DNA from 2 places in the Sphingomonas sp. DC5200-1 genome. Region 1 is predicted to be linked to the other one. Evidence: predicted binding sites of a transcription regulator. Region 1 holds the regulator's gene; the other holds the start of a gene.
The links. Region 1 encodes LexA, which represses DNA repair genes until DNA is damaged. Its sites were predicted from a motif close to GTTCCNCNCTTGTTCT; they were not measured.
Positions count from the first base shown of each region.

Region 2: a site for LexA is predicted at 1,910-1,925, ahead of recA (recombinase RecA). Genes of this name have one in related genera too.

Region 1 covers NZ_JAFCVW010000005.1:403,374-408,916, forward strand. Annotated here, with positions in the region: gene ACP7A3_RS13675 (ComEC/Rec2 family competence protein) at 1-1,570, shown strand, start outside; gene lexA (transcriptional repressor LexA) at 1,841-2,533, opposite strand; gene ACP7A3_RS13685 (molybdopterin molybdotransferase MoeA) at 2,592-3,773, opposite strand; gene moaC (cyclic pyranopterin monophosphate synthase MoaC) at 3,778-4,245, opposite strand; gene trpC (indole-3-glycerol phosphate synthase TrpC) at 4,242-5,018, opposite strand; gene trpD (anthranilate phosphoribosyltransferase) at 5,015-5,543, opposite strand, start outside.
Region 2 covers NZ_JAFCVW010000001.1:156,524-162,066, forward strand. Annotated here, with positions in the region: gene ACP7A3_RS00810 (tetratricopeptide repeat protein) at 1-838, shown strand, start outside; gene ACP7A3_RS00815 (4-(cytidine 5'-diphospho)-2-C-methyl-D-erythritol kinase) at 835-1,665, shown strand; gene recA (recombinase RecA) at 2,002-3,075, shown strand; gene ACP7A3_RS00825 (class I SAM-dependent methyltransferase) at 3,455-4,291, shown strand; gene ACP7A3_RS00830 (glutathione S-transferase family protein) at 4,288-4,917, shown strand; gene ACP7A3_RS00835 (dicarboxylate/amino acid:cation symporter) at 4,927-5,543, opposite strand, start outside.

The DNA.
Region 1 (5,543 bases):
GTTTGCCGGGATTGGCGCGACCGGTCGGGGGTTCGCGCCGGTGGAGCTGGTGTCGCCCGGCGCGGCGGAGGGCAGCCTGCGGCGACGCCTGACCGCGCATATCACCGATCGGCTGGGGGGGAGCCGGGGCGGCATTGCGGCGGCGCTGGCGACCGGGGACGAGGGTGCGATCAGCGAGCGCGATGCGGAGGCGATGCGGCGGGCGGGCCTCGCGCATCTGCTGTCGGTCAGCGGGCTGCACATCACCGCGGCGGTGGCGGCGACGATGTTCGTCACGTTGCGGCTGCTCGCGCTGTGGCCATGGCTCGCCATCCGCGTCCGGTTGCCGTTGGTCGCGGCGGGGATGGGGGCGTTGGCCGCCATCGGCTATACGTTGCTCACCGGATCCCAGGTGCCCACGATCCGATCGTGCGTCGCCGCGCTGCTCGTGCTGGCGGCGCTGGCGATGGGGCGGGAGGCGATGACGCTGCGGCTGGTTGCGGCCGGCGCGATGGTCGTGCTCGCGGTGCGGCCGGAAGCGCTGGTGGGGCCAAGCTTCCAGCTGTCGTTCGCCGCGATCGTGGCGATCGTTGCGCTGCACGAGCATCCGCGGGTGCGCGGGTGGTTCGAGCCGCGTGAGGAAGCGCGCGCACGCCGTCTGCTACGCGGGCTTGGGTCGCTGCTGCTGACGGGCGTGGTGGTGGAGGCGGCGCTGATGCCGATCGCAATCTATCACTTCCACAAGGCGGGCCTGTATGGGGCTGCGGCCAATATCGTCGCCATCCCGCTGACGACGTTCGTCGTCATGCCGCTGGAGGCGGGGGCGTTGGTGCTGGACACGGTCGGGCTGGGCGGGCCCGTGTGGTGGTTGACCGATGGGGCGCTGCGCGGGCTGCTGTGGCTGGCGCATGTCGTGGCGGATGCGCCGGGCGCGTCTCTGGTGGTGTCGTCGATGCCGCTGGGGGCGTTTCTGTCGATGGTCGCCGGTGGGCTGTGGCTGGCGCTGTGGAGTACGCGGATGCGCTGGATCGGCGTGCTGCCGGTCGTCGCCGGTGCCGCCTGGGCGGCGTCGACCCCGCCACCCGATCTGCTGGTGACGGGGGACGGGCGGCATATGGCGATCCGGCTGGGTGGCCGGCTGGCGCTGCTGCGCGACCGCGCCGGGGACTATACGCGGGCGATGCTCGCCGAAAATGGCGGGACCGATGGCGAGCCGTGGCTGCTCGACGATCTGCCGGAGGCCCGGTGCAGCCGCGATGCGTGCGTGGCGGTCCTGCGGGACGGGGGAGGGCAGTCGTTCCGCGTCCTGGCAACCCGCAGCGGCTACCAACTGGCATGGCGGGATGTGGTCGCGGCCTGCGGGAGGGCGGACGTCGTGGTGAGCGACCGGCGGCTGCCGCGGGCGTGCCGGCCGCGCTGGCTGCGGCTAGACGCGCCCGTGCTGCGGCGTACCGGCGGGGTCATGCTGACCCTGGCGAGCGGGCGTGTGCGGACCGTGACGCAGCCAGGGGATCGGCATCCATGGTTGGTGGGAGCCAAGGTCGCCCCGCCTCGGCCGGACGATATCCCGACGGCCATGCCTCCGCGATGACCTCAGCTCGAGCGCTGGTCTCGGTCTGAGCCTTTGCGACGGGGCGCTGCTTCCCGTAGCGGCACGAGTTCGGGTCAATCCGTCATTGCTTCGCTGCGCTCGCAATGATGCCCGTGTCTAAACATCCGATATTTAAGGACTTTCAAGCACGCAATCAGCGGGAAGCCGGAATGCCCTGCCCTCGACGGGAGGCAGAAGGCGCCGTTTGGAAAGTCACAAAAGTCTCACGAACGATCGTGTTTTGCGGCGCGCCACCACGCCGGAATCCCGTCAGTCGTAGCGGCGCAGGATACCCGACAATTTGCCCTGCACGCGGACGTGCGAGGGAACGTAGCGCTGCGGCTCATAGGCGCGGTTGGCGGGATCGAGGCGGATCATCGCGCCTTCGCGACGGAAATATTTGAGTGTCGCCTCGCTATCCTCGATCAACGCAACGACGATCTCGCCATCGCGGGCGATGTCGGTACGGCGGATCAGCGCATAGTCGCCATCTAGAATACCAGCCTCGACCATCGAGTCGCCGGAAACCTCCAGCGCATAATGTTCGCCGGTGCCGAGCAACGCCGCGGGGACGGCGAGCATCGAACTGCCTTCGAACGCCTCGATCGGCACGCCGGCGGCGATCCGGCCGTGCAGCGGGATTTCGACGACGTCGTTCGCCGGCGAGGGGGCGGGACGCACATTGCCCGCGGCCGGCGCGCTCGGCGGCGCAGCGGGAGCGGGCGTTTCAGGCGCCTTGCGTTCGGAGCGTTCCGGCATGCGCAGCACTTCCAGCGCGCGCGCACGGTTGGGAAGGCGGCGGATGAAGTTGCGTTCCTCCAGCGCGCTGATCAGGCGGTGGACGCCGGACTTGGACTTGAGGTCGAGCGCGTCCTTCATCTCCTCGAACGACGGTGAGATGCCCGTCTCCTCGAGCCGGTCGTTGATGAAGCATACAAGCTCGTGCTGCTTGCGCGTGAGCATAAGCGGTCCTTCCCCGTCAGAACAGACGCGGAACTTCTAGGGAACAATTCGTGGGGCGTCAAGCGATGACGAGGATTTCCGCCGAGTCGCCCACGCGCGCGACGGGGGCACCGACCGGCCGCACGATCAGGCAATGCGAGCGCGCCAGCGTCAGCAGCATCGAACTGTCCTGAATGGTCGAGGCATAGGCGCGGCCGTCGCGCAGCTCTGCGCGCAGATAATCGGTGCGCGGGCCGTTGGCGGGCAGGTCTTCCCCCAGGATCGCCATCGTGCTGCGCGGCAGCGGGTTCGCAGCGCCGGACAGGTGCGCGATCAACGGTTTGACGAAGAGCAGGGCGGTGACGAAGGCCGATACCGGGTTGCCCGGCAGGCCCAGCACCTGCATCGCGCCGCGCCGTCCCGCCATCATCGGCTTGCCCGGCCGCAGCGCGATCCGCCAGAAATCGATGACGCCGCCCGCTGCCTCCAGCGCCGGGCGCACGAGGTCGTGGTCGCCCACGGACGCGCCGCCGGTGGTGACGAGCAGGTCGGCGTCGACGCGCGCGAACGCATCGCGCAGGCGATCGAGATCATCGGGCAGGATGCCGAGGTCGATCAGCTCGATCGGCAGGTCGGCGAGCATCGCCGTCAGCATCGCGCGATTCGATTCGGGCAGCGCGCTCGGGTCGCCGCCGGTGCCCGGATCGACCAGCTCGTCGCCCGTGGCGCAGATAGCGACGCGCACCCGGCGGTGGACGGCGATCAAGCCGATACCCCCGGTCGCGGCGACGGCGATGCGCGCGGGCGTCAGCCGCTCGCCTCGCGCGATCAGGCGATCGTCGGCGTGAAAGTCGAGGCCGCGGCGGCGGGTGTTGCGGCCGAGCGTCGCCGGACCTTCGCCGGTCAGGTGGATCGCGGTGCCGTCCGCGTCGATCTCTTCCTGCACCATCACCGTGTCGGCGCCGTCGGGCATGGCCGCGCCGGTGAAGATGCGCGCGGTTTCGCCAGGACCGACGGTGCCGGTAAAGGGGCGACCGGCGGCGCTTTCGCCGATCAGCGTCCACGGTCCGGGCAAATCGGCGAAGCGGATCGCATAGCCGTCCATCGCCGAGAGGTCGGTGGCGGGCTGGGTGCGGCGGGCGGCGATGTCGTCCGCCGCCCAGCGGCCCGCGGCGGCGGCCAGCGGCACGGTTTCGGTCCCGACCGGCGGGGCGTGCGCGAACAGCCGCGCCTGGGCTTCGTCGATCGGGAGCAGCGCCATGGCGTCAGGCGCGCCAGTCGCCCGACGCGCCGCCGGCCTTTTCGAGCAGGCGGATGTCCGAGATCGTCATCGCGCGGTCCATCGCCTTCGCCATGTCGTAGATGGTGAGCAGTGCGACCGACACGGCGGTCAGTGCCTCCATCTCGACGCCGGTCTTGCCGTCGGTGGCGGTCAGCGCGGTGGCGGTGATGCCGGCATCGTCGAGCGTCAGATCGAGCGTGACGCGGGTCAGCGGCAGGGGGTGGCAGAGCGGGATGAGGTCCGCGGTCTTCTTCGCCGCCATGATCCCGGCGACGCGGGCAACGGCGAGCACGTCGCCCTTCTTCGCGGCGCCGTCGCGGATCGCGGCCAGGGCGTCGGGGGCGATGGCGATGCGGCCGGTGGCGACCGCGCGACGCTGCGTCACGGCTTTATCGCCGACATCGACCATATGCGCGGCGCCGTCGGCGTCGAGATGGGTCAGGCGGCTCACCCGACCAAGGCCCGCGTCGCGGCCTCGACGTCGTCGGCACGCATCAGCGCCTCGCCGATCAGGAAGCAGCGCACGCCATGCGCCGCCATCGCATCGAGATCGGCGCGGGTTTCGAGGCCGCTTTCCGCAACGAAGGTGTAGCCCTTTGGCGCCCTGCCGACCAACTCGTAGGTGCGGGCGAAGTCGACGGAGAAGTCGTGCAGATTGCGGTTGTTGACGCCGATCAGCCGCGACTTGAGGCGGAGCGCGCGGTCCAGTTCGGATTCGTCATGTACCTCGACTAGCACGTCCATGCCGCAATCGAGCGCCGAGGCCTCGATCTCCGCCATCTGATTGTCGTCCAGTGCGGCAACGATGATGAGGATGGCGTCGGCGCCGATCGAGCGGCTTTCGGTTGCCTGCCAGGGATCGACCATGAAATCCTTGCGGATCACGGGCAGGTCGCAGGCGGCGCGCGCGGCGATCAGATAGTCGTCGCTGCCCTGGAACCATTGTTCGTCGGTGAGCACCGACAGGCAGGCCGCGCCACCCGCCTGATAGGCGCGCGCATGGGCGGGCGGATCGAAATCGGCACGGATCAGCCCCTTGGACGGGCTGGCCTTCTTGATTTCGGCAATGAGCGCATGGCCGGATTTGGCGTCGAGCGCGGCGCGGAAGCCGCGCGGCTTCGTTACCGCGGCGATGCGCGCGTCGAGATCGGCGAGGCTGATCGTCGCCTTGCGCGCGGCAACCTCTGCGCGCTTGGTTTCGATAATGCGGGACAAAATGGTCATCGGTAGGCGATCCAGCGGTCGAGGAGCGCGGCGGCGCGGCCGGCGTCGAGCGCTTCGGCGGCGGCCTGTGCGCCCGCAGTGAGATTGGGTGCGTGGTCGGCGACGACAAGCGCCGCCGCCGCATTGAGCAGCACGGCGTCGCGATACGCGCCCGCCTCTCCATCGAGCAGGCGGCGCAGTGCGGCGGCATTATAGGCCGGATCGCCGCCGCGGATGGCGGCGAGCGGGTGGCGGGGCAGGCCGGCGTCTTCCGGCGTGATGCGCGATGGCAGCGCCGCGCTGCCGACGTTCACCGCGAGGCTGGGACCGGCGGTGGACAGTTCGTCTAGGCCCTCTTCGCCCGAAATCACCGCGGCGCGCGCGGTGCCCAGCTGTTCCAGCGCCTCGGCATAGAGGCCGGCGTAATCGGGGCGGGCGATGCCGATCAGCTGGTGCGACACGCGCGCCGGATTGGCGAGCGGCCCCATCAGGTTGAAGATCGTACGCTTGCCGATGCGGCGGCGGATCGGCGTGATCCGCGCCATC
Region 2 (5,543 bases), on a different contig from region 1:
CGTCGATCAGGACGTCGCGCCGCTGTCGATCGCGCTCACCCGCACTGCGCTCATCGCCTCGCCCGCCAACGATCGCGCCCGCCTGCTGCTCGCCCAGGCGCTGGCGGGGGAGGATGCGACCGATCAGGCGCTGGCGACGCTCGACGCCGTGCCCGCGTCCAGCCCCTTCGCCTCCACCGCCATCGCGGCGCGCATATCGATCCTCGCCCGCGCCGATCGCACCGCCGACGCGCTGGCACTCGCGCGCCGCGACGCCGAGCGCGCCGACGCCGGCCCCGCCGCCTGGCAGCTCTACGCCGACCAACTCACCACCGCCGGCAACAACGCCGAAGCCGCCCGCTGGTATCGCCGCATCGCCGAGGCGCAGCCCGCCGCGTGGAACGCCTGGCTGCAATATGGCGGCGCGCTGGAGCAGGCGGGCGATTGGCCCACCGCCCGCGCCGCGCTGCAAAAGGCGGTGGCGCTCGCGCCCGCCGAGCCGCTCGCGCTCAACTACCTCGGCTATGCGCAGGCCGAACGCCGCGTCGACGTTCCCGCCTCGATCGCGATGCTGCAACGCGCGCACGCCGCCAAGCCCGACGATGCCTCGATCGCCGATTCGCTTGGCTGGGCGCTGTTCATCAATGGCGACACCGCGCGCGCGCTGCCGCTGATCGAGCGCGCCGCCGAGGCGGAGCCGACGAATGCCGAAATCGCCGAACATCTCGGCGACGTCTATTGGGCGCTGGGCCGCCGCTACGAAGCCCGCTACGCGTGGCGCGCCGCGGCGTTGACCGCTCCGGCCCAGGATGCCGCGGCGCTCGCCACCCGGATTGCACAAGGCCCGCCCGCCCGATGATCGTCGAAGCTGCCCCCGCCAAGATCAACCTTGCGCTCCACGTCCGCCATCGCCGGCCGGACGGCTATCACGAGCTGGAAACGCTGTTCGCCTTCGCGGCCGATGGCGACACGGTGACCGTCGTACCCGCAGACACCGATAGCTTCGCCATCACCGGCCCGTTCGCCGCGGCGCTCGAGACGGCATCCGGCCCGAACCTCGTGGAAAAGGCCGCCGGCGCCTTCCGCGAGACGTTCGGCATCGCCGGGCATCACGCGATCACGCTCGACAAGCATCTCCCCATCGCCTCAGGGATAGGCGGCGGATCGGCCGACGCCGCCGCGACGCTGCGCGCGCTCGCCCGGCTCCACGCTATCGCCCGGCAGGACCCGCGCCTGTTCGTCCTCGCCGAAACGCTCGGCGCCGACGTGCCCGCCTGCCTTGATGGCCGCACCACCCTGGGCACGGGCAAGGGCGAGGCGCTGATCCCCATCGCCGGCCTCGCCGGCACGCCGCTGCTGCTCGTCAACCCCGGCGTCGCGGTCAGCACCGCCGCGGTCTTCGCCCGCTGGGACGGCACCGACCGCGGCGGTATCGCCGGGGAGGGCGACCTCCTCACCCGCGCCATCGCCGGCCGCAACGACCTGCAACCCGCCGCGCTCGCACTCGCCCCAGAGATCGCCGACGTCCTGTCGCTCCTCGAAGGAGCAGATGGCGTCCATCTGGCGCGCATGTCCGGCAGCGGCGCCACCTGCTTCGCCCTGTTCGCGGACGAAGCGGCACGAGACACCGCCCGCGACGCGGCCGCAGCCAAAGGCTGGTGGACCCTCGCCACGACCCTTACCTAAAAGGGCTATCCCTCCCGCTCTCCAACCGTCATCCCAGCGCAGGCTGGGATCTTATGTTTACAGCGCGCCACCATCGCCGAGAAAGACGCAAGCCTCCGCTGGGGTGACGCCAAAGGCTGCGAAAAGCCGCCGCTGGCACAAGCGCAACCCCTCCGCGTCCTCCGCGCCTCCGCGCGCAAAACCTCTTCGCGTCTTCGCGTCTTCGCGCGAACCATATCCACCAACCTTATGGCCCAGAACCAAAGTTCCCCTCTTGTTCTTATGGAACAAACATCGTACATACAGAACAGACGCGTTGCTCATGCCGCGCGCTTGCTCTAGCGAGGAACCCTCCCGATGGCCGCCAATCTGAAAGTGATCGACACCGGCATGGCAACCGCAAACGCAGATCGTCAAAAGGCGCTCGACGCCGCTCTCGCGCAGATTGACCGCGCCTTCGGCAAGGGCAGCGCGATGAAGCTCGGTCAGAAGGAAACGATGCAGGTCGAGGCGATCTCGACCGGCAGCCTCGGCCTCGACATTGCGCTCGGCGTCGGCGGCCTGCCGCGCGGCCGCGTGATCGAAGTCTATGGCCCTGAATCGTCGGGCAAGACGACGCTCGCGCTGCATGTCATCGCCGAAGCGCAGAAGAACGGCGGCACCGCTGCCTTCGTCGACGCCGAACATGCGCTCGATCCCGTCTATGCCAAGAAGCTGGGCGTCAACATCGACGAACTGATCGTGTCGCAGCCCGACACCGGCGAACAGGCGCTCGAAATCACCGACACGCTCGTCCGCTCGAACGCGATCGACGTGTTGGTGGTCGATTCGGTCGCCGCGCTGGTCCCCCGCGCCGAAATCGAGGGCGAGATGGGCGACAGCCACGTCGGCCTGCAGGCGCGCCTGATGTCGCAGTCGCTGCGCAAGCTCACCGGCTCGATCAGCCGCTCGCGCTGCATGGTGATCTTCATCAACCAGCTGCGCATGAAGATCGGCGTGATGTACGGCAACCCGGAAACCACGACGGGCGGCAACGCGCTGAAATTCTACGCCTCCGTCCGCCTCGACATCCGCCGCACCGGCGCGATCAAGGATCGCGAGGAAGTCACCGGCAACACCACGCGCGTGAAGGTGGTGAAGAACAAGGTCGCGCCGCCGTTCAAGCAGGTCGAATTCGACATCATGTACGGCGAGGGCATTTCGAAGATCGGCGAGATCCTCGACCTCGGCGTGAAGGCGGGCCTCGTCGAAAAGTCGGGCAGCTGGTTCTCCTATGATTCGGTGCGGATCGGGCAGGGGCGTGAGAACGCCAAGAATTACCTGCGCGAAAACCCCGAAATGGCCGACCGCCTCGAAAAGGCGATCCGCCAGCGCACCGAGAAGGTCGCCGAGGAAATGATGGCCGGCCCGGAAGCCGACGACGATCTGTGATCGCTGCGCCATCCGATCGGATGCTACGAGGGGGCTCGCCGGCAACGGCGGGCCCCTTTCGCATGGAGGTGCTCCGGACGATGACGTATCCTCCACTTCGTCCACTTCCACGCTCGTTTTGGCGGAAAATGGATTGGGGGCGTAATCAGTATCCCTCCTCACGCCTTGCACGCAGCCGGATGGGCGTGGCGGGTGTCGTTCCTGTCCGATCCGCATTCACCACGTCACCCCGGACTTGTTCCGGGGTCCACCGTGCGGCACGGGAAAGGTTGGAGGCTCAGGCCTCGCCCCCGCGGCTGGGTGGACCCCGGAACACGTCCTGGGTGACGCGGAGCAAGGGGCAGACGTGCGCCCACCCCATCACAACCGGACCCACCCCATGACCACCGCCGCAGACTGGACCGGCCGCGTCGGCCGCACCTGGGCCGCCGAATGGCAGCGCACCGACCGTTCCTTCGCCAACCTGTCCCCGCATCTCGACGCCGCGATCCGCAGCGCCGCTCCCGCCGGCCCCTTCCGCGCGATCGACATCGGCTGCGGCGCCGGCAACACCAGTCTCGCGCTCGCCGACGCCCGCCCCGACGCCACCGTGACCGGCCTGGACCTGTCCGCCGACCTGATCCGGATGGCGCGCACCCGCGCCGGCGACCGTGGCACCGTCACCTTCCATCATGGCGATGCCATTGCGATGGCCCCGCAACTCCCACCCGCCGACCTCATCGTCTCGCGCCACGGCGTCATGTTCTTCGCCGATCCCGTCGCCGCCTTCACTACGCTCCACGCTGCAGCCGCGCCGGGCGCCCGCCTCGTCTTCTCCTGCTTCCGCGACCGCAGCGACAATGTCTGGGCGTCCGATCTGATCGAGCAGGTCACCGGCACCCGCCCACAGCCCTCCGAAGGCTACGCCCCCGGACCCTTCGGGTTCGCCGACCGGACCGCCACCGCCGCGATCCTGACCCAGGCGGGCTGGACAGTCGACAGCGCCACCCGCATCGACTTTGCCTATATCGCCGGGGCCGGCCCCGATCCGGTCGCCGATGCTGCCGATTTCTTCCACCACATCGGCCCGCTCGCCTCGGCGCTCAAGGACGCCGCCGATCCATCGCTCGACGATCGGCTCAAATCGGCATTGCAGCGTTATACAGCCGACGGCATCGTCGCGCTCCCGGCCTCCGCCTGGATCTGGCGCGCGACCGCAACAGGGGAACAGCCATGATCATCGTCCACCATCTCGAAAACAGCCGGTCGCAGCGCGTGCTGTGGATGCTCGAGGAACTGGGCCTGCCCTATCAGGTCAAGCGCTACGAGCGGAACAAGACGACGATGCTCGCGCCGCCCGAGCTGAAGCAGGTCCACCCCTTGGGCAAGTCGCCCGTCATCGAGGATACGGACGGCGGCCACGTCATCGCCGAAACCGGTGCGATCGTCGAATATCTGGTCGAGAAGGCGGACGGCCGTCTGGGCGCGCCCGCGCACCGCGATTCGGCGCTCCGCTACCGCTTCTGGCTTCATTATGCCGAAGGCTCGCTGATGCCGCCGCTGCTGCTGAAGCTCGTCCTCAGCAAGGTGCCCCTGATGGGAAAGCCGGCAATGAAGCGCATCAAGCCGATGATCGACGTCCATCTCGACTATGTCGAATCGGAGCTGAAGCAGCGCCCGTGGTTCGCCGGCGACGCGATGACCGCCGCCGACATCATGATGAGCTTCCCGCTGGAAGCCGCGCGCAGCCGCGCCGGCCTCGATACCGCACGCCCGGCGACGATCGCCTGGCTGGAAAAGGTGCATGCCCGCCCGGCCTACCAGGCCGCGCTGGCGCAGGGCGGGCCCTACGCCTACGCCTGATCCCGGCTTTTAGTGCCTGAAGCTGGTGGCCGGCGGCAGCGCCGGCCCCTCCGCCACCGCCGGGTCGATCTCGGCCGGCTCGCGCGGATCGAAGCCGCCCTCCCACTTGGCGACGACGGAGGCCGCCACCGCATTGCCGATCACGTTGGTCGCGGTGCGGCCCATGTCGAGGAAATGGTCGATGGCCAGGATCAGCAGCAGCCCCGCCTCCGGAATGTCGAACACCGGCAGCACCGCGGCGATCACCACCAGGCTGGCCCGCGGCACGCCCGCAATGCCCTTGGACGAGATCATCAGGAACAGCAGCATCGCCACCTGCGTCCCCAGCGGCATGTCGATTCCATAGGCCTGGGCGATGAACAGCGACGCGAACGTCATGTAGATCATCGACCCGTCGAGGTTGAACGAATAGCCCAGCGGCAGGACGAAACTCGCGATCCGCGGCGGCACCCCGAACTTGTCGAGCGCCTCCAGCATCCGCGGATAGGCGGCTTCCGACGAGGCGGTGGTGAAGGCGACCAGCAGCGGCTCGCGAACGTAGCGGATCAGATCCTTGATCCGCGGCCCGATGACCAGGAACCCGACGCCGAGCAGCACCGCCCACAGGCACAGGAGCGCGAAATAGA